Regions from separate parts of the Paenibacillus apii genome, predicted to be linked through region 1. Evidence: predicted binding sites of a transcription regulator. Region 1 holds the regulator's gene; the other holds the start of a gene.

Evidence for each region. Region 1 encodes Rex, which represses fermentation and respiration genes when NADH is low (regulators of the CRP and FNR family bind a similar motif). Its sites were predicted from a motif close to TTGTGAAATATTTCACAA; they were not measured.
Region 2: a site for Rex is predicted at 7,662-7,679, ahead of pflB (formate C-acetyltransferase). Genes of this name have one in related genera too.

The regions. Positions count from the first base shown of each region.
Region 1 is NZ_JAAKGU010000001.1:656,933-668,516, reverse strand. Features, by position in the region: gene dinG (ATP-dependent DNA helicase DinG) at 1-1,236, shown strand, start outside; gene G5B47_RS03380 (redox-sensing transcriptional repressor Rex) at 1,557-2,207, shown strand; gene G5B47_RS03375 (amidohydrolase) at 2,197-3,495, shown strand; gene G5B47_RS03370 (cell wall elongation regulator TseB-like domain-containing protein) at 3,492-4,010, shown strand; gene G5B47_RS03365 (alpha/beta fold hydrolase) at 4,075-4,854, opposite strand; gene G5B47_RS03360 (hypothetical protein) at 5,064-5,597, shown strand; gene G5B47_RS03355 (AAA family ATPase) at 5,590-7,092, shown strand; gene G5B47_RS03350 (3-hydroxyacyl-CoA dehydrogenase family protein) at 7,227-8,099, shown strand; gene G5B47_RS03345 (acetate/propionate family kinase) at 8,096-9,301, shown strand; gene asnS (asparagine--tRNA ligase) at 9,505-10,800, shown strand; gene G5B47_RS03335 (DnaD domain protein) at 10,819-11,556, shown strand.
Region 2 is NZ_JAAKGU010000001.1:879,732-891,315, forward strand. Features, by position in the region: gene metG (methionine--tRNA ligase) at 1-31, opposite strand, end outside; gene yidD (membrane protein insertion efficiency factor YidD) at 488-751, opposite strand; gene G5B47_RS04460 (Fur family transcriptional regulator) at 754-1,209, opposite strand; gene G5B47_RS04465 (copper amine oxidase N-terminal domain-containing protein) at 1,496-3,721, opposite strand; gene tlp (small acid-soluble spore protein Tlp) at 4,026-4,256, shown strand; gene pflA (pyruvate formate-lyase-activating protein) at 4,428-5,165, opposite strand; gene pflB (formate C-acetyltransferase) at 5,316-7,577, opposite strand; gene adhE (bifunctional acetaldehyde-CoA/alcohol dehydrogenase) at 7,870-10,491, opposite strand; gene G5B47_RS04490 (Crp/Fnr family transcriptional regulator) at 11,420-11,584, shown strand, end outside.

The sequences.
Region 1 (11,584 bases):
TGGGATCTGCTTAGTGAGAAGCTGTTCACTCTCATACCCGAACGTGCCGACTCGGCGGCGGGAGAAGCGGGACAGCTTGTTCACCGTCTTCTTCCCACCAAGAAGCCGAAAGGCTGGGAGGAGCTTGCATCGCTTGAGAATACGCTGAATCTCTCATTAAGCGATGCGATCCGCAAAGGCGAGAAAATGCTGTCCGAGATGCGCGATCAGGACGGCCAGTCTTCGGCAGACAGTCTCGTAACCGATATCGGCGGACTGTTCAAGGATTTGGCTGAAATCCGCGAGCAGGTGCGTTTTTTTATGGGCATGAATAATGAAAATGTTGTATATTGGCTGGAGGCAAATGGAAATTACCGCAGCAAATCGCTCCAGCTTTATGCCGTGCCTGTGGATGTCAGCGCTCAGCTGAAGGAGCTTTTTTTCGATAAGAAGAAAAGTATTGTCCTGACCTCCGCAACGTTATCGGTCGATAAATCGTTCCAGTATATGATCGACAATCTCGGTTTGAACGAGGCTCAGGAGGAGGGACGGCTGTCCACAATGCAGCTCCCATCTCCGTTCCGGTATCGGGATCAGGCGCTGCTGGTTATTCCGCGGGATTTTCCCAGCGTGAAAGGGACCGTTGGCGACGCCCGGTTCGTCGATATGCTCGTTCAATCCTTGGCTGAAGCTGCGGTAACGACGAAAGGACGCATGCTGGTGCTGTTCACATCCTACAAGATGCTGCGCCAGGTGTTCGACCCGCTCAAGGAAGTACTGGCTTCCGAGGAAATCACGGTGCTGGGCCAGGGGGTCGAAGGAGGGAGCCGGAGTAAGCTGCTCCGCCGCTTCCAGGATAATTCCGCTTCCGTTCTGCTTGGAACGAGCAGCTTCTGGGAAGGGGTGGATATTCCCGGCGACGCGCTAACCTGCCTTGCAATCGTAAGGCTGCCGTTTCAGCCGCCGAACCACCCTCTCGCGGAAGCCAAAGCCGAGCTGCTGCAGGCGCAAAAGAAGAATCCCTTCATGAAGCTGTCCGTCCCGCAGGCCGTCATCCGCTTCAAACAGGGATTTGGCCGCCTCGTGCGGACCGCGCAGGATCGCGGCATAGTTATCGTATATGATACCAGAGTAATCGAATCTTATTACGGGAAATACTTCCTGTACTCGTTGCCCGGACCGAAAATGGAGCATATGACGACAGAGCAGATGGTTCCGCGAATTGCCGAATGGCTCCAGCATGACGGAGCATCCTAAATTCGGGTGGCCGTGTGCAACATAGGTCAATCAAATGGGTTTAAGCTCTACAGCTTTTAAATACGGATCGGCCATTGTACAACATAGGTCGATCTCCCGGTTTTGTAGCTTTGTGCGGGTCCTGTAGCTAAATCCCGCCATTCGTAAAGCGTGTCCCGTTAGGGACGAAAAGCGATCCTTCACCGTCTGATCAAGGTCCCGCCCAACTTCCGCCAAACGCTAATTGCCTTTAGCGGGTGTCCAGAGGGCGGCAGCCCTTGGGGCCCTCCCTTGGAAGGGAGGGTTTGGGAGGGATCGAAAATCTTTTAGGAGGAGAACTCATGAAATCGGACAAAATATCGGAGGCCGTCGTCCGCAGATTGCCTGTGTATCTGCGGTTTTTGAACGAGCTTCACAGACGAGAAATCGCTACTGTTTCTTCTCAAGAGCTGGGACAGCGGCTCGACTTGAACCCGGCGCAAATTCGCAAGGATTTGGCCTATTTTGGAGACTTTGGAAGAAAAGGCATCGGCTACGACGTTCCGTACCTGATCGAGAAAATCCGTCATATCCTGAAGCTGGATCAGCCGATCAACGTTGCTTTGGTCGGAGCCGGTAACCTGGGTCAGGCGTTATCCAATTACAACATCTATTTAAAAGATACAATGAAAATAACGGCCGTCTTTGATTCCTATCCGCCGAAGGTTGGAACCAAAATCAATACACTGACTGTTCAGCCGATGGAAGAGCTTGCCCAAACCGTCCGGGATCAGGGCATCCGTATCGGAATCATTACCGTGCCCGATCAGGAGGCGCAGATTGTCGCGGATATTCTCATTGAATCCGGCATTGAAGCGATTCTGAACTTCGCGCCGGTCATTCTGAAGACGCCGTCAGAGGTTCGAGTGCATGCGGCAGACTTTACTACCGATCTGCAAAGCTTGGCGTATTATCTTCACGAAGGAAAGGAAGAGGAAGCCGATGGGCAATAAATGGATCATCCGCGGCGGCAAGTTTGCCGTGCCCGGCTCAGATAAGCCTGTGATCGATGGCTATATGGTTATCGATAACGATCTGATCACTTACATAGGGGAAGAACCGCCTGTGCTGGAGGAAGACATTCCGTCTTTTGACGGCAGCCGTTTGCTGTTCCTGCCCGGGCTGGTCAACACGCATGGGCATGCTGCGATGTCTCTCTTGCGCGGCTACGGAGATGATCTGGCGCTTCAGGTATGGCTTCAGGAGAAGATGTGGCCGATGGAGGGGAAATTCACCGGTGACGACGTGTACTGGGGAACCGCCCTGTCGGTATTGGAAATGCTGAAGGGAGGAACAACGACCTTCCTTGATATGTACGATCATATGGACCGTGTTGCCGAGGTGGCGGAAGCTTCCGGAATTCGCGCAGTCCTGATGCGGGGCGTTATCGGGCTGTGTCCGGCCGAAGTGCAGGATCAGAAGCTTGCGGAAGCGGTTGCTTTTGCAAAAGAGTGGCATGGCAAAGCAAGCGGCAGAATTACGGCCATGATCTCGCCGCATTCGCCATATACGTGCCCTCCCGATTATATCGAGAAATTCGTTCAGGCGGCCCATGATCTGGATCTGCCTATTCATACCCATATGTCCGAAACACGGCGGGAAGTGGAGCAGAACGTAACAGATTACGGCCTGAGACCCGTCGCCCATCTGGAGAAGCTCGGCATGTTCACCCGTCCGTCGCTCGTGGCGCATGGCGTGCATCTGACGGACGAGGAGATTGAGACTTTGGCCCGGCATCAGGTTGGAGTTGCCCACAATCCGGGCAGCAATCTGAAGCTGGCCAGCGGCGTAGCGCGAGTGCCCGAGCTGCTGAAGGCCGGTGTAACCGTGTCGCTTGGAACGGACGGCCCGGCAAGCAACAACAACCTGGACATGTTCGAAGAAATGCGCCTGGCTGCGCTGATTCATAAAGGGGTCTCCGGCGATCCGACCGCGGTTCCGGCCGCTGAAGCGCTGCTCATGGGTACGGAGTATGGCGCGAAGTCGGTGTTCCTGAATCAAGTGGGCCGTCTGGCTCCGGGGATGAAGGCCGATTTTATTGCGATTGATATCGACCAGCCGCATCTGCTGCCGCATACGGATCTTATATCACATGCCGTATACTCGGCCAGCGCCAAGGATGTGGAGCATGTATGGGTCGACGGCAAGCAGGTTGTGCAGCACGGAAAGTGCCTGACCCTTGACGAAGAGGAGATCCGCCGAAAGGCGCAGGAAGCGTTCGAGGACCTGCTGAAGCGATGAGAAAAAGGAGAAAATGGGGGTTATACGGGGCATTCCTGGCCCTGCTCCTTCTGTTTGGATTCTATCAATTTTTTGCTTATGTCCTAAAGGATACGTGGAGCGAGCGGAAAGAGGCCGAAGCCATTGCCACAAGCAGAGCGGCCCTTACTGAAATCGACCGGGCGCAGAAATCGATCTGGGACGAAAATGCCATCTACTGGGTTCTAACCGGCAAGAACAAAGCCGGGACCGACATGATGGTATGGGTGCGATTCACTACAGACGGAAAGCCGGTGCAAGGAGATAGCGCCGTGCATGCCGAGGAGCTGTCGCAAGGCACATCCGAGAAAAGAATGCGGCAGATCATCGCTTCCTCGCTTCCCGGCATCCAGATTAAGCGGCTGCTTCCCGGCGCGTACAACGGCGAATACGCTTGGCAGCTCTTTTATAAAGAGGGTGACCGGTATTATTACCGGTTCTACCGCTTTTCGGACGGTGAGCAGATCGGCGACGGATACAGCTTGCCCAACCGTTAGCGGGGCGCAAACGAAGAACCAGCCAAACCCTTGTGGGGATGGCTGGTTCTTTTTTTCATGGATTCTATTTATCGGACAATTCGGCGGCAAGTAAATCATAAAAAGGATCTTTAGCCATGCGTTCTTTCCAAGGCGTATGTCCGCAGTTCTCTAGCAAATGGTAATGAAAATCTTGAAGGACACCGGACAGAGGCTGTAAAACGCCTGAATAGGGATGAGGATCATGGATTCCGTGAATCGCGGTTACAGGACAGTAAATTTGAGACCCCAGCTTGAGTAGTTCGCCGGACGATCTGAGTCCACTGGCTTCCTTCCATATGTGCTGAAAAATATTCAAATCGACTTCCACATCGTCATTATCACTCGGTAGGGGATTGAAGACATCCGCTTTTTCCATTAGTTTTCCATATTGACGAAGGAGTTCATTCTTATTTGACTCTGGTTTTTGCAGAAAGGCCTCCAGTTCACGGACTCTTTGTCTATCCTCTTTGTTTAACCTGGCTAACCGGGTGGCCCGCAGATCTTTGGTGTATTGCTGCTCGAACGGAGCACTGCCTATAAGAATTAACTTCGATACGAGATCCGGGCAGGAGGCTGCAAAGATAAAAGATAACCAGGCCCCCCAGGAGTAGCCTACTAAGCTGACGGGTCCGCTGCCGAAATCCTCAATATCTCTCTTGAGTTCCAGGATCAATTCGTCTATGGACAGCCGGGTCTGAAAGGACTCGACGACTCCGAATTTCTGTGATAAACGGGCGGCAACCACAGCCATCTCTCCGGCCGCTCCTGGTCCGCCATGAATTAAAAACGTTTGGTAGAGAGGCTTGCCATAGGTTTTTGCCACTTGGGAAGAGCTCCTTTGCGATAGTCATAGGGAAAAAATAGAACGTAAAATTTTAAATATTAGTCACAAATTATTCGTTCTAGTATATACACCTATGATATACTACTAGTTGTATTAGGGCATGAGAAAAATATGCCGGATTCGGAGTAACACAGGCACGCTGCATGGAAGGGTATAAAGTTTGTCATTATTGGAAAGGAGGACGTTGCTTGAAAATACGTCTAATACCAACCTTGTTGACTGCGCTGCTGTCGGCCGCGCTGCTGTTCGGCGGCTGGTTTTTGTATCGCCAATTTGCCGTCCAGGAGCCGCTTGAGAAGATTGTAAGCAGCTATAAGGGAGTCAACGCTTCCCATATCTCTATTAACCGCAATACAGTTACTCTGAAACTTGATCTGCAGCCGGGCACGAAATTACGTGAACTGGTTCAATATATAAATAACGAGGGCGAACCTCTGATCGGGAGCCGGACTGTGAATCTGGATGTGGTACAGCATTCCAACCAAACGCTTGACGAATACTGGGATAAAGCAATGTTTTCCGTAGCCGAAGCGATGGAAAGCCGCAAATATACGATTATTCCGGAGAAGCTGAAAGAGCTGTCCGCCCAATACAAGAACGTTACCGCCACGACGGAAATCGACGACAAAAATGTATATGTTAGCCTGACGGACGGTAAAGAGAGCAAATTCATTATTTTACCGCGCGAGCCGGAAAAGATGGGGGTATGGAACAATGCCTAAATGGACCAAAGAAGTATTAATCGGTTTTGTCCCTGTGCTGCTGATATTTCTGGCCTTTCTCGGTCTGAATGTCGTGCCGATTATCGTTGCGGCCGCCATGGTCGGCGCTCTGCTGACGATTACCCATCTGCGCGGCGGCATCGCGGTAGGCGCCAGTACGGAAAAGAAGCGCAAGAAGAATGGTCCGGCCAAGCTGACATTTGAAGAAATCGGCGGACAGGACAATGCCAAGCAGGAACTGCGCGAGGCGCTCGATTTTCTGATCCGGCATGAAGAAATCAGCAAGTTCGGCATCCGTCCGCTCAAGGGGATTCTCCTCACAGGGCCTCCCGGAACGGGTAAGACGCTGATGGCGAAGGCCGCGGCCCATTACACGAACTCGGTATTCGTGGCGGCTTCCGGCAGTGAATTCGTGGAAATGTACGTCGGCGTCGGCGCCGGACGCATCCGCGATCTGTTCAAGGACGCGCGGACCCGTGCCGCCAAGGAGAACAAGGAGAGCGCGATTATATTCATCGATGAAATCGATGTGATCGGAGGCAAGCGCGAAGGAGGACAGCAGCGCGAGTACGACCAGACGCTGAACCAGCTGCTGACCGAGATGGATGGCATCTATAACTCGGACACTCCGCGCATTCTGCTGATCGCAGCCACCAACCGCAAGGAAATGCTGGACCCCGCACTGCTGCGTCCAGGTCGTTTCGACCGTCACATCCAGGTGGACATGCCCGATAAAAAGGGACGCAAGTCGATTTTGGAGCTGCATGCGAAGAACAAACCGCTTCATCCTGAAACTGATTTGGACAAAATCGCGGAGGAAGCTTACGGTTTCTCCGGAGCCCAGCTGGAAAGCGTCATGAATGAAGCCGCCATCTATATGATGCGAGAGAATCTGACCCAGGTGGAGCATCGTCATCTGGCGATGGCGATCGACAAGGTGATGATGGGCGAGAAGACGGACCGCGAGACGAACCAGGAAGAGAAGAAGCGGGTGGCCATTCACGAGCTTGGACATGCCATTATGGCCGAAGGGCTTCGTCCGGGAAGCGTAAGCCAGGTCACGCTGACTCCACGCGGACAGGCGCTCGGTTATGTCAGACATAATCCGCAGCAGGAACAGTACTTATATACCAAAGAGTATCTGGAAGAGCAGATCATGATCGCTCTTGGCGGAGCGGCTGCCGAGGAAATCTATTACGGCGGACGCAGCACGGGCTCAAGAGGTGATTTTGATCAGGCGCTCGGCATCGTGGAAATGATGATGAAATCGGGCCTGACCTCGCTTGGCATCGCCAAGCTGGAGATGGTGACGACGGAAGAACTGATGAAAGAGAATAGTAAAATTCTGGACGAATTGATGGAGCGAACCCGTACGCTTTTGGAAAATAAACGAAATGTTTTCGATTTTTCCCTGGACATCCTGATGAAGGAAGAAGTGCTTTCCGGAGAACAATTTCGTTGTCAATTTCGTGACAGTGTCCTTTTACCGGCATAATTCTTGATGCCGGTTATTTTTTTTTACTTTTCAGACATGCTAAGATATGATTATATGTCGGAGTATGCTGTTTTTTCGACAGATAAAAAGGTGCTACAATAATGTAGAGATACCTGAAAGGATGGAGGCTTTTTATGAATTTCAAAAAAATAGGTGTCATCGGCGGCGGCACGATGGGACAAGGGATTGCCGAAATGCTGGCGGCCAAAGGTCTGGACGTACTGCTTGTAGAAAAGACGCCGGAGAAATTGGACTACTCCTACAACATGATTGAGACTAGCCTTGATAAGCAGCTGGAGAAATGGGCGATTACCCAGGCGGAGAAGAAGCTAATCCTCGGCCGCATCCAAAAAGTGACGCATTTCGCGGAACTTAGCGCCTGCGACATGGTGATCGAAACGATCATCGAAGATCTGGAAGAGAAGAAGAAAGTATTTAACCAGCTGGATCAGGTGTGTCCGAACAATATCATTCTTGCCAGCAACACTTCCACACTCAGCTTGACCGAACTGGCAAGCTCCACGATGTATCCTGAACGCGTAATCGGCATGCATTTTATTTATCCTGTTGCCAAAGTGGATATTGTCGAAATCGTACGCGGACTGAAGACTTCCGATTCGACATTTGAACATACGAAAGCTTTTGTTGACGACGTTGTCGAGAAGAAAGGCGTAATGATTTACGAATCCCCGGGATTTGTAACTTCACGCCTTATTTGCCTGTTCATAAACGAGGCTATGCACGTGCTGCAGGAAGGTGTCGCTTCTCCTGAAGATATCGACGATGCCATGCGTATCGGCTATCAGTTCCAGTACGGCCCGCTTGAAATGGCTGACCGTTTCGGCCTGGATTCGGTTCTCGCCGCTCTGGAGCGCATGTTCCGCGAGTTCGGCGAACTGAAATACCGCCCGTCGACCATTCTGAAAAAGATGGTGCGCGCGGGACAGCTGGGCATGAAATCCGGCGAAGGCTTCTTCAAGTATGACAAGGATGGTGACCGTATATGAAAGTACTCGTAATTAATGCAGGATCTTCTTCTTTAAAATATCAGCTTTATGATATGACCGACGAATCCGTTCTGGCCAAAGGCCTGGTTGAGCGTATCGGCATGGATTCCTCGATCCTTACCCATAAACCGACTGGCAAACAGGAAGTTACCGAAGTCAGCGAAATTCTGGAACACACAACGGCCATCCGTAAAGTATTGGCCAATCTGACTGATAAAGAGCATGGCGTAATCGACTCGATCTCGGAGATCAATGCGGTCGGTCACCGCGTCGTTCACGGCGGCGAGACCTTTAAGGCTTCGGCACTCGTTGACGGGGCGGCCAAATCGGAAATCCGCCGCTTGTTCGACCTTGCGCCGCTACATAACCCGGCGGCTGTTATGGGGATTACCGCATCCGAAGTCAATATGCCGGGTGTTCCTCAGGTTGTCGTATTCGATACCGCATTCCATCAGACGATGCCTGAGAAAGCTTATATGTACGCTATTCCGAGAGTGCTGTATAACAAGTACAAAGTCCGCCGCTACGGCGCGCACGGAACATCCCATGATTTTGTCAGCAAAGCTGCCGCCGAGTACATCGGTCGTCCGCTTGAAGACCTCAAGATTATCACCTGCCATATCGGCAACGGTGCCAGCGTTACGGCCGTTAAAGGCGGAATTTCGGTGGATACCTCGATGGGTATGACTCCGCTGGAAGGCCTGATGATGGGTACGCGCAGCGGCGACATCGATCCGGCGGTTGTTCCTTACGTGATGAACAAGGAAGAACTGACCCCGGGCGAAGCCAGCTCCATGCTGAACAAGCACAGCGGATTGCTCGCGATCTCCGGAACGAGCAGCGACATGCGCGACATTATTGACGGCTATGAGAAAGGCGAGCCGAATTCCACACTGGCCTTTGAAATGTATGAATACCGCTTGCGCAAGTATATCGGTTCCTATGCGGCGGCATTGGACGGCGTTGACGTCATTGTCTTCACAGCCGGCGTAGGCGAGAACGCGTCTCTGCTTCGCGAGAAGGTTCTGAGCAACCTGACATTCCTTGGCATCGAACTGGACAAAGAAGCGAACAAGGTCCGCTCCGGCGACCCTCGCCGCATTTCCGCCAGCGGCTCCAAAGTCGAAGTGCTTGTCGTTCCGACCAACGAAGAGCTCGTGATTGCCCGTGATACGCTTCGCATCGTGCAAGAACAAGCGTAAAGAGATACAATAGATTATAAGAGAAGCCGGAACGTCCTATTCAGGACGTTCCCTGTTTCTCCAGGCAATGTAGAAAAGGATAAGCGATACGCTTATTCTTTCTTACGTTTTGCAGAGAGAATATTCCAACAGCCAAAGGCCGAGGCAGCAGCCTTTGGCTGTCGGACCTTTAACCGTACTTCTAAAGAGGAGAGATTGTGGGCATGGCCAACAAAACTGTTATCAAGGGCGTAAAAGATCATGTCGGAGAAAGCGTCGTCATTGGCTGCTGGGTGAACAACAAACGTTCCAGCGGCAAGATTCAGTTCCTGCAGCTGCGGGACGGCACTGGTTATATTCAGGGAGTAGTCGTTAAATCGGAAGTGGCGGAGGAAGTCTGGGATGCCGCCAAAAGTCTGACCCAGGAAAGCTCCCTATACGTCACTGGAGTTATCCGTGAGGAGCCGCGCAGCCAATCGGGATATGAGATGACGGTGACCGGAATTGAAGTTCTGCATCTGACTGAGAATTATCCGATAACACCGAAGGAGCACGGGGTAGACTTTTTGATGGATCACCGGCATCTGTGGCTCCGTTCTTCGAAGCAGCGGGCGATTCTTGTCATCCGTGCGGAGATTATCCGGGCCATCCAAGAATATTTCGACATTAACGGCTTTACGCTCGTTGACCCTCCGATTCTTACACCGACTTCAGCGGAAGGCACGACCAATCTGTTCCACACCAAGTACTTTGACGAGGACGCTTATTTGACCCAAAGCGGACAGCTCTATATGGAAGCCGCTGCGATGGCGCTAGGTCGTGTATACTCGTTCGGGCCGACTTTCCGGGCGGAGAAATCCAAAACCCGCCGGCATCTGATCGAGTTCTGGATGATCGAACCGGAAATGGCGTTCACGGAGCATGAGGAAAGTCTGCGTGTGCAGGAGGAGTTCATCACCCATGTCGTACAGTCTGTACTGAAGAACTGCCGGTCAGAGCTGGAGGCGGTAGGCCGCGATATTTCCAAGCTGGAAAATATCAAGGCGCCCTTCCCGCGCATCACGTATGATGACGCCATTAAATTCCTTAACGATAATGGCTTCGACATCCCTTGGGGCGAGGATTTCGGCGCGCCGCATGAAACGGCGATTGCCGAAGAATACGACAAGCCGGTATTCATTACCCATTACCCGGCCGGCATCAAGGCATTCTATATGAAGCCCGATCCGAATCGTCCGGAGGTCGTGCTGTGCGCGGATATGATCGCACCGGAGGGCTATGGGGAAATCATCGGCGGATCGCAGCGGATTGACGACCCGGCGCTGCTTGAAGAACGCTTCAAGGAGCATGAGCTTTCGCTGGATACGTACAAGTGGTATATGGATCTGCGCACATACGGCTCCGTTCCGCATTCCGGCTTCGGCCTCGGTCTGGAACGGACGGTAGCCTGGATTTGCGGACTGGATCATGTCCGCGAGACGATTCCATTTCCACGCATGCTGTACCGGCTTTATCCTTAAAAATAAGAGGAGGCGCTTATGGACGGCAAAGAAAAAACGAGCTGGAGCGAAGGCCTGTCCTTCGGGCTGCAGAGCGGGATGGCCGTCATTCCTTATGCCCTTCTCACCGCTTACCGCAAGCTTGATTTGACCGGCAGCGAGACCATGCTGCTCATTCATCTGCTCTCTTTCCGCCAGGTTGAAGGCAAGGATTTTCCTTCACTGGAGGAGCTTCAGGCTGTAACCGGGCGCAGCGCGTCCGTCATTGCAGGAGAACTGCAAAAGCTGATCAAGGAAGGATTCTTGAAGATTGAAGCGGGCAGCGACGATGGTAAGGGGCTTCATTACGAACGATATGACTTTTCGGGGCTGTACGATAAGCTTGGGAGTTATCTGTCTTCCCAGCGAAGTTCTGCGGCACCAAAGGCAGGCAGCCCCTCGTTCCAGTCTGACACCCGGTCATCGGGAGCAGAGAAGGGCAGGAAAATGCCATCCGGCATCGTTCCTGCTGAAGAAGATCGCCCCAGTCTCTTTGTTGTATTTGAGAAGGAGTTCGGCCGTCCGCTTTCTCCAATGGAATGCGAGACGATCTCCGGCTGGCTGGATCAAGACCGTTACCCCGAAGAGCTGATTCTGCTCGCTCTGAAGGAGTCCGTGTTCGCCGGAAAAGTATATTTTCGTTATATCGACCGGATTCTGCTGGAGTGGAGCCGCAACCGAGTAAAGAACGCTCAAGACGTCAAGGCCTACTCCCAGCGGTTCCGCGGGGGAAGCTAGACAAGCAGCTAAAAATACGGAGTATCAT
Region 2 (11,584 bases), 220 kb from region 1:
TTGTTAAATAAAACGTGTTCTTCTGGCTCATTTCCGTCATCCTTTCTTTTGTTGCAGCTGTTAGCCGCACTGCCGGTGCATCCGGCCGGTTCGTACTCAAGACACTCTATCGTCTATATCAAGCACTTCTGGAGCGCTGCACCTGCTGTACAATCTTTTTAGCCCGCAAAAAAAACTCTCGCCCCCATATGGGGCGAGAGTTATCTCACGCGTTACCACCCAAATTCTCCGCCTCCTCACAGAGCGCGGACTCTTCCAGTTCCCACAGCGGGAACTGCCCATTAACGCTGGATCACGCCGCAGGCTTACGCAGAGGCTTATGCGGCCTCAGATCGCTCGCGAGCGGTTCCTCCCGGACCATCTTCCACCTGACGTTCCAGACCGGCTTGCACCTGCCCCGGCTCTCTGTACTGGCGTCCCGATGTACTCATCCATTCGTCGGAAATACATTATTATTGAAAAATATAACCAATATAGCTTACCAATGTCAAGTAGAGCGTTCCGCCTTCTTCCCGGTAATCTTGCTCTTCGCCGGTGGCACCGGATCAAGCCCGCCCGGATGAAAGGGGTGACAGCGGGCAATCCGTTTGGCGGCAAGCCAAGAGCCCTTGAGAGGTCCGTGCACTTCCACCGCTTCGAGCGCATACGCCGAACAGGTCGGATAGAACCGGCAGGTAGCCGGCTTCAGAGGGGAGATGAAATTACGGTATAGTCTGATCGGAGCCTGTGCCGCTTTTCGTCCGATTCCCATACTTATTTCGCCTCTTCTCCGCGAGCCGCTTTGTCCTCTGCCCCCGCCTCCTCACATTCCCTACAGTACCCGAATACTTCGAATTTATGCTTCACCACGCGAAATTGATCGGGCGTATCCGTCATATTCATCGGGCAAAAAGAGATGGGGTACGTCTTCTGGCACTGGAGACAAATCATATGGTGGTGGTGATGGTCCTGGCTGCAGCTCGCCTTGAATTTGATTCCATCCTCAAAAACGATCTGCTCCAGCACCCCCAGCTCTTCCATAACACGCAGGTTGCGGTAGACCGTATCGAAGCTTAGTCCGCTGTACTTGCGTTCCATATGTTTATATACATCCTTGGCGGACAAATAACCCGTATTCTCGCCGAACAATTTGGCAAGCGTCTTGCGCTGATCGGTGATTCGCAGTCCCTGCTCCGACATGGCCACCAATATCTCTTCTGTCGACAGCATAAGCTCATCTCCCATAATATAGAGGATCAAGGTTTAACCCATCTATTAATAATGCCCCAAAAAAATAATGCCGTCAATGAAGGCCGCCATACCCCCAAATATTATTTCCCGGGAAAAAGAAACGGCTTCACCGTCCTTATAGGGACGGCACTTTTTTTCGTAGAAATATAAGATAAAATGGTAAGCGCTCCGCTAACAAATTCTTATATTTAAATAAAAATCCCGGCAGCAAGCCTTAACAAGCACTTGTGCCGGGAAAAAATGTATACAAATGATAACGAATCCGTTATTCCGTCTTCTGAGGCGGAAGCGGCATGAACAGCAGATTAATCGGCAGATTGCTTCCCGAAGCCGGGGTAAACACGATTTCTACCGTCTGCTCCAGGTTGCTGGTCCGGTACAGGACGCTGTTCTGATTCGGGGCATCTACCGCGCCCGCATTGGGGGCTTCAATGATATTGCCGTTGACCAGCAGCGGTCCCTGGTACTTTCCGCCGCGCGGATTGAGCGTAATCAGTGTGTTCGGGGCGACACGGGTAAGCGTTATTTTGTAGACAACGCCGAAGTTGCCAGAGTTGGATGCTTCCGTGCCCGATAGCGCGTCCATGCCCTTAAGGTTCAGGTCAGTGTTGTTATCTCCCAGAACCAGTCTTGAAGGCGCCTGGCCCACCGGATCGGTGACCGTAATGATTCGGTTCGCATCCGGGTACGTTCCGCGGTTATGTACACCGTCGCGATCCAGGTAGTTTAGGGTCGGCAGAGTTTGCAGCGGATCCTTGGTGGCGTCGATCATGATGATGGAGTATTTGACCGGGTAATCGCTGAATACATCAGACATCAGTGAAATGACTTGCCCAGGCTTCATCGTCACATTGTTGATTGCAGTCAGAACCGGTTTGCTCTCGCCGGGCTGCAGCGTGACATTGTCGTAAACACCGCCCATAGACATGGATTGCAGGTAGGTTTCGATCGACTTTTTGCCGGTGGCTGTCGGAATATCCAGCGGCCCGCCAAACCCGGACTGCTGAGTCGTAATCGTTGCCGGGTAAATATTATCGTTCGTTGCGATTACATACATCTTCATGTTGGTGGACATCTGGTTCTTATGATGAACCATAATCCGGCTGCTGCCCATCGCCGTCTCTTGATAAACAATGCCTTCCGAATTCACTGTTTCGGGACTATTGCTGCGGATCAGCGTAATCGGGTCCGAACTGACGGTATATGTGACCTTGTTCCATGTCGGAACTACACTTCCGTTGATTGTATAAATATCACCCAGCGGCACAAAAAGCTTGTTAAAGTCTTCCTGACTGTACAGCACTTCGTTCGTAATGTTGATTACCTTCTCAAAAGTGCTGCTGTGGCCGTGGGTATCGGTGACCGTCAGCTGAATGGGAACAGGGCCCGGGTTAAAAAAGGCCAGCGCGCGATTGGACCACGATTCGGTCAGCGCATCCCCGTCCGGATCGGAACTGATATTCGTAATAGTAATCGGCTCACCCATTTTGTATTCATCTTTATTCGTTGTAAACTGCGCTACCGGAGGCTGATTCGGCTTCAGAACATTGATGGTTACCGGATAGGGGTCGCTCCATTGACCATTCGAATCCCTAACTGAGTAACTGACTGTATAATAGCCGGGCTGCGCAAAAACGTCCTGACGTCCTTCCCAACGTTCCTCAACGATGGTCGCTCCATTAAACGCCTGGCTGCTGGTCACGTAATTGACCGTCGTTTCTCCAGCAAAAATCTCGGAAGGCTGCACGGTAAAGGATGCCTTTGGCTTTGTCTGCAGAGTCAGGATGACCCGTTTCTGCACATAATCCACTGTATAGGGAATGCCAAGCGCCTGAGTAATCGAGGTCAGCGGCACCATAAAAGTATTCTTATACTGGTAGGCCGGACCTTTCATCAGGGTGGCTTTACCGTTCACTGTATAAATCTTGCTGTTTGTCTTGAAACGAAGCTCGTTGCCGTCTTTGATGATAATCGTTTCTTTCGTTGCTCCGTTGTAGGTCAATTTCAGGCCCACACGCTCGACCATTGCCCGAATGGCCACGTTAGAGACACCATTCTTTACTGCCATCGGCTGTCCCGCCAAATACAGGACTCCGTTCATATACATCTTGTTGCTGTTCATCATCAGAACAAGCTGGCCGCTCCCTGCTGTGCTGGCCGGAATCTGTACGGCTGGAGCTCCGGTCGGCAGTGGCGCCCCTGAAGGCTGCGGCGAAGCTGATGGTAGCGCAGAGGCTGACGGTTCCGGAGTCGCGCCGGGCTGCTCCGTCGTTGGCGAAGCCTCTGGCGACACGGTCGGGGCTGGGGACTCGGTTCCCGTTAATGATGCAGCAGTAGCTGACGGCGATGGAGAGGATGCAGCATCGGCAGCTGCGGTTTTGGCTGCTGTCGATGCCGGTGCCGATGCAGCGGACTCAGCGAACGCCGGTAATGACGAAGCCGTCTGTGCCACCGTTAGTACAGCAATTAAAGCCAGTTTTCTAACATTCATTGGTATGACTCCTTCTGCTCCCTTATTAGTAAACAAAAAATCTATGACCGTATGGGCTCAGCCGCTCTCTATCTTTCCGACAAAAACACAGCCGCCCTTAGGCGGCCCGCGCTCTTATCATGGCTTCCCCAAAACAAAACATACTATTAGACGCAAGTCCCAGCAAAAAGTTTCAGTAAAATGGAGAAAATTTGTAAAAGACGGAAATCAATATGCGCATATCCATCAAACTTGGAGGGAAATACTAACGGCAAAGAGCGTCAACAAGTCGGCGCTTTTCATTATTTACGGGAGGTGATAAAAAATGAACAGACCCAAACCGGATAACCGGGAAGACAATGTAGCCCATTTGCAAAACAATATTGAAAACACCATCCGGAACTATCGGGAGACGGAGGATTATTTAAACGAACACCGCGACGAGATTTCCTCCGTCGAGAAAAATCAGCTTCAAGACAAGAATGAACGGCGTCTGAACAGCATAGAGGGATTCAGAGAAGAGGTAAAGGACGAAGCAAGAAATCAAAACAAATAACAGCTCTCTTTCGCCTGAATCCAATTAAAAAGGCTGTTTCCCAACATCCGGTCGTCTTCGGAAAGGGAACAGCCTTATTATGCGATGCCGCGATCTCCGATGAGTGACTCTCATCGTTATTCAAAATCGGAACCCCATTAATGAAGCTCTGATCGGTATTCGAGTTCGTAGTTACACCGGGGTCGTCTGCTTGCGGCCTTCTTCAATCAGCTGGTAAGCCCGCCGGATTTCTTCATCCCCGGGAGTAGGAACCCCTTCCAGCTCATAAGCCTTGCCGAGCATTTCCCATTTATACACGCCCATTTGATGATATGGCAAAATCTCGAATTTCTCCACCCCGTTCAGCGTTCCAATAAAACGGCCCAAATTAATGAGGTCTTCTTCTTTATTATGAATGCCGGGCACGTAGACATGACGAATCCACATTTTGCGTCCATGATCGGACAGCCAGCGGGCCAGCTTCAGGGTGCGGTCATTGGATTTGCCAGTCAGCTTGATATGAGCTTCGTCATCGATATGCTTGAGATCAAGAAGTACAAGATCCGTTACATTTAAGAGATCCGTAATTTTATCTCCCTCGTTATATCCATTGGAATCTAGAGTCGTATGGAGGTTCCAACGTTTCTTCACTTCGGTGAACAGTTGCTCCACGAACTTTGCCTGCAGCGTCGGCTCTCCACCGGATACGGTCAATCCACCACCGGAGGTACGGTAATAATTCAGGTAAGGTTCGATTTCCTTGAGAATCTCTTCGACAGTCACTTCTCTACCTTCATCTAAAGCCCATGTATCCGGGTTGTGACAGTATTGACACTTCATTAGACATCCTTGCATAAATAAAATGAAACGGATACCAGGCCCGTCTACGGTTCCGAAGGTTTCAAGAGAGTGGATACGGCCTTTAATCATAGAAGGTCATCCTTTCTTCACGACAGCTATAAACCAAAAACTTAAAATTTTAACAATCTCAACACAAGATTTTACCGCCCTTGATTCAAGGGCGGTATCACCTTGCCTTTTATAGCATTATTTAGAACTTAAATTCATCTTAGAGACAACTTACATCGAACCGTGGAAAGTACGGTTAATGACATCAAGTTGTTGTTCACGAGTCAGCTTGATGAAGTTAACGGCATAACCAGATACGCGAATGGTGAGTTGTGGGTAGTTCTCAGGATGTTCCATAGCGTCCATCAGTTGTTCGCGGTTAAATACGTTAACGTTCAGGTGATGGCCTTTGCTGTGGAAATATCCGTCCATCATGGATACCAGGTTCGATTTACGACCCTCTTCATCTTTACCCAGTGCCTTAGGAACGATCGAGAAGGTATTGGAAATACCGTCAAGGCTGTCTTCATAAGGCAGTTTAGCTACGGAACTCAGGGAAGCAAGAGCACCCTTCTTGTCGCGTCCGTGCATTGGGTTAGCACCAGGTGCGAATGGTTCGCCTTTTTTACGTCCGTCAGGAGTAGTACCTGTTTTCTTACCGTATACAACGTTCGAAGTAATCGTCAGAATCGATTGAGTCGGCAGGGAATCACGGTAAGTTTGATGTTTGCGAATCATGTTCATGAAGGATTCAACCAGTTCAACTGCGATGCTGTCAACAGCATCATCGTTGTTGCCGTAGCAAGGGAATTCACCTTCGATTTCGAAGTCAACTGCAATGCCTTGTTCGTTGCGGATCGGTTTAACTTTAGCGTATTTAATCGCGCTCAGGGAGTCGGCAGCAACCGACAGACCAGCGATACCGCAAGCCATCGTACGCAGAATGTCACGGTCATGCAGCGCCATTTCAATGCGTTCGTAGGAATATTTATCATGCATGTAGTGGATAACGTTAAGAGTATTGATGTAAGTCTTGGCAAGCCATTCCATCATCGGTTTGAAGCGGCTGATTACTTCGTTGTAATCGAGCACTTCGGAAGTAATACGCGGATATTCAGGTCCAACTTGAACGCCGGATTTCTCATCCACGCCACCGTTGATAGCGTACAGCAGAGCTTTAGCCAAGTTAGCGCGTGCGCCGAAGAACTGCATTTGTTTACCGATACGCATTGCGGATACGCAGCATGCAATACCGTAGTCATCGCCATAGATCGGACGCATCAGATCGTCATTTTCGTATTGGATCGAGCTGGTCTCGATGGATACTTTGGCGCAATATTTCTTAAATCCTTCAGGAAGCTTCTCGGACCACAGAACAGTCAGGTTAGGTTCCGGAGCCGGTCCCAGGTTGTACAGAGTGTGCAGGAAACGGAAGCTGTTCTTCGTAACGCGAGTTCTTCCGTCTACGGACATACCACCGATGGATTCTGTTACCCAAGTCGGGTCACCGGAGAACAGGTCGTTGTACTCAGGAGTACGAAGGAATTTCACGATACGCAGTTTCATAACGAAATGGTCAACAAGCTCTTGTGCTTGTTCTTCAGTCAGTGTACCCTCTTCAACGTCACGTTGAACGTAGATATCCAGGAAGGAAGATACCCGTCCGAGGGACATTGCGGCGCCGTTTTGTTCCTTGATTGCAGCCAGGTAACCGAAATATACCCATTGGAAAGCTTCTTTCGCAGTGTTTGCAGGTTTGGAAATATCAAATCCGTGCGCGGCAGCCATTTCTTTCAGTTCACTCAGAGCGCGGATTTGCTCCGACAGCTCTTCGCGGAGACGAATGACACTTTCGCTCATGGAATCTACTTCAAGGTTAAGTTGATCTTGTTTCTTTTCCTTGATCAGGAAGTCAATACCGTACAGAGCAACGCGGCGGTAATCACCAATGATACGGCCACGACCGTAAGCATCCGGAAGACCTGTGATGATACCTGCTTTACGCACAGCTCTCATGTCAGATGTATATGCATCAAATACGCCTTGGTTATGCGTTTTGCGAATATTCGTAAACATGTCCACAATGCTGCTCGGAAGCTCGAAGCCATAAGCTTTACAAGCGTCGATCATCATTTTGATGCCACCGAACGGTTGAATGGAACGTCTGAAAGGAGCATCGGTTTGAACACCAACGATTTGTTCCTTTTCTTTATCGATATAGCCCGGTTTGTGGGATACGATTGTGGAAACCGTGTTGAGGTCTACATCCCATACGCCGCCTTTATCTCTTTCTTCCTTGCTCAATTGGGAAATAATTTTCCACAATTCGTTAGTGTTGCTGGTTGGACCCACGAGGAAATCTTCGTTTCCTTCATAAGGTTTGATGTTCTTCTCAATGAAATCATTGACGTTGACATGCTTGCTCCATTTGCCACTAACAAATCCACGCCATCCCGACTTAACTTCTTGTACTTCTCTTTCAATCACCGACATACTAATCCCTCCATATATTTATATGATTTGTAGAGATCGCGGGCTTGAAGGATAATCCCGTGTCTCGTGATCCCAAGCCGTTATTTGTACCAAATTTCACAATGATGTTTCATAACTGGGACCTTATATAAACATCTTAGTTTACTTTCCAAAAGAAAACTGTGACAAATATCACCTTTAACCATCTTTTTGGTGATATTTGTCACTCCAGTTCATGTCCCAGATCTTACTGCTTTCAAAATAAAGTTTCTATATATATTTAAGGCGGGAAAGACATAATATTACTTAGAGATTAGTTGTCGAATTTGCCATAGAAAGCGTTGCGGTATACGTCGGCAAGTTCACTTACCAGCGGCAGCTTCGGATTGGCAGTTGTGCACTGGTCTTCGAAGGCTTTATCGGCCAGGTAGTCTACATTGGCTTCGAAATCCTTCGGATCAATGCCCAGTTGCTGGAAGGAATCTTCGATACCCAGTTTTTTGTTCAGCTCGCGAATGGCATTGATCAGGCTGTTGATACCTTCTTCGGTAGTGCGAGCCGGCAGTCCCAGAATACGGGCGATTTCAGCGTAGCGCTCGTCAGCCACAAAGTGCGAATATTTCGGGAACGAAGCGAACTTCGAAGGTTTCTTCGCATTGTAGCGGATAACGTGCGGCAGCAGGATAGCGTTGGTGCGACCATGAGGTGTGTGGTATTGACCGCCCCATTTGTGCGCCAAGCTGTGGTTGATGCCCAGGAACGCGTTGGCAAAGGCCATACCGGCCAGCGTCGATGCATTGTGCATTTTCTCGCGGGCAAGCTTGTCGGCTTCCAGAGCGGATTTCTCCAAGTATTGGAATACCAGCTGGATTGCTTTGATAGCCAAACCGTCGCTGTAATCGCTCGCCAAGATGGATACGTATGCTTCGATAGCATGCGTCAATACGTCCATACCTGTATCTGCAACAGCAGTTCTCGGCAGGCTGTATACGAATTCCGGATCGATAATAGCTACGTCAGGAGTAAGCTCATAATCAGCCAAAGGATATTTCGTATTTGGAGTAGTTGTTTTGTCGGTAATAACCGCGAAGGAGGTTACTTCCGAACCTGTACCCGAAGTTGTAGGGATTGCAACAAATTTCGCTTTGATGCCCAGTTTCGGGAATTTGTAGACCCGTTTGCGGATGTCCAGGAATTTTTGTTTCAGACCATCAAAGTCAGCATCCGGATGTTCGTAGAACAGCCACATTCCTTTTGCAGCATCCATGGAGGAACCGCCGCCAAGGGCGATGATGCAGTCCGGCTGGAATCTGTTCATCATGGCCGTACCTTTTTCAACCGTAGTTGTCGATGGATCCGGTTCAACTTCCGAGAACACTTCGATTGCTACAGGAGTTTGGCGTTGACGCAGGTAGTGCTCAACTCTTTCCACGTAGCCAAGCTTAACCATCATCGGGTCAGTAATGATTGCGACACGAGTGATGTCAGGCATTTTAGCCAGGTATTGCGTAGCGCCTTTTTCGAAGTAGATCTTTTCCGGTAATTTAAACCATTGCATATTCACGATACGACGATTCACCCTTTTCACGTTGATCAAGTTAATGGCAGTAACGTTTTGGGATACCGAGTTACGTCCGTACGATCCGCATCCCAGAGTCAGCGAAGGGATGTTCGTGTTATAGATGTCGCCGATTGCGCCATGAGTCGAAGGCGAATTGACGAGAATACGTCCGGTTTGCAGACGGTTCGAGAACTTCATGATTACTTCTTCGTTGTTGGAGTGGATGGCCGAGCTGTGGCCCATACCGCCAAACTCAACAACTTGCGCCGCACGTTCGATACCTTGATCGGCATTCTTAACTTTATAGCAAGCCAGAACCGGGCTCAGCTTTTCAGCGGACAGCGGGTATTTGGTACCTACGCCTTCCAGTTCGGCGATCAGGATTTTGGTGCCTGCAGGAACTTGAATTCCGCACATTTCGGCGATTTTCACTGCGGATTGACCGACGATTACCGGGTTAACCGCGCATTTTTCCACGTTCATTGCGCCGTTGGTCAGTTTAGCTGCTTCTTCTTTGTTAACAAAGTAACAGCCATTAGCGATCAATTTCTTCTTCACTTGGTCGAAAATCGGCTCTTCAATAATGATAGCTTGCTCGGATGCGCAGATCATGCCGTTGTCAAAAGTTTTGGAAAGAATGATGTCATTAACCGCTTGATCGATATTAGCGCTCTTCTCAATGAAGGCAGGCACGTTACCAGGGCCTACGCCCAGAGCCGGTTTACCGCAGCTGTATGCCGCTTTAACCATTGCGGATCCGCCTGTTGCCAGGATCAGAGCCACGCCGTCGTTGTTCATCAATGCGTTGGTTTTGTCCATGGTCGGTTGCTCGATCCATTGGATGCAGTTCTCAGGAGCGCCTGCTTTTACTGCTGCGTCATGCAAAATTTTTGCTGCTGCGGCACTACAAGCTTGCGCGGACGGATGGAAACCGAATATAATAGGATTACGCGTCTTAATGGAAATCAACGCTTTAAACATCGTGGTGGATGTTGGGTTGGTTACCGGAGTGATACCCATTACGACGCCGACCGGCTCAGCAATCTTTTGGTAGCTGTCGTAAACATTATCTTCAATTACGCCTACTGTTTTGTCATACTTGATTCCGTGCCAGATATATTCCGTTGCGAAAATGTTTTTCGTGATTTTGTCTTCATAAACACCACGGCCTGTTTCTTCAACAGCCAATTTTGCCAGGTACATGTGTTTGTCCAAACCGGCCAGCGCCATTGCATGAACGATTTTGTCAACTTGTTCCTGATCGAGAGCCATGAATGCTTCTTGAGCTTTCTTTGCTTTATCCACCAGAGTCTGAATATATTCTTCAGCGGTTGGTTGTTGCACTTGGGCGGCTACTTCATTCTTAACTGCCATTTCCCTCGTCCTCCTGTCAATTTGTGTGTTGTTCTTCTCTACACCTCGATAATATCACATCAAATGCGACTTGTATAGTGAAATCTTTCACAAAGTATAAAATTTTTTTGCGCTCTTTTCAAAGCGCTTACATTTTGGGCTATTTTCAGGGACGTCCTGCCTACTCCCCTTTCTTATATATGCTCAGGAAACCGTTGATTCTGGCCGATCAATAGAAGAATTCAATGCGATCAATTACCGATTACCCAAGAAACGCAGGTTCAAATATCTTTCCATGCTATTATTCCTAATTTTAACTAAAGGATGCGTTTCATTCCAATGGACAAAGGAACGGCAGCAATAGCACCAGCGATCCGGGACGCTCCCCCCGAAGAAATAATCGATGAATCGTTCATTTAGTAGAATGTCATAAACACTCTTCCCGATAAGCCCCATGATCCGGATTTCAGGTGCTTCTTATAGAACGGATCTTGTGAAAAAAAGCAGCAGCTCTATCCGCCTGTATCCATAAGGACGAGTTAACGCATTCACTGCCTTAAAATCCTGCTGCCCGGCCCACCACTAACTCCCGCAGTTTCCCGCTTCGCAAGATCGGCTTCGAAACTCCGCAATCAATCCTCTATAATAAACCCCTTCCCTACCAAGCCTATGAAAGTTGTTTCCAAATCGAGTTTCTTGCTTGCCTAAGGCTCAACCATCATTTATAGTAAAAAAAGCTGTTTCCCGTAATCAGAGACCACATCAAACAACATCAGTTGGAAATAAATATTAGAAATCACACTTAAAATCACGCTTTTGAAGTGAAAATAATCACAATGTTGAAAATTAGACACTTTTTGCGCAATTTTTTCACCCATATTGAGGAATTTCATTGTATAATTAATTTAAAATTTACTGAAAAACTGAGGGAATAAAGGGGATGTCGATTATGAAAGAACATACCAATGTCATCGAAGCCCATGGAAATACAAACTGTTTCTCCGAACAAAACTTCAACAGACTGCTGGTAACGATGAAAGAACGTTTGGTTCCTGAAGGCTCTCATTTATTCTGGGAAGGCGACTACTCGGATAAGCTGTTTTACATCAAACGC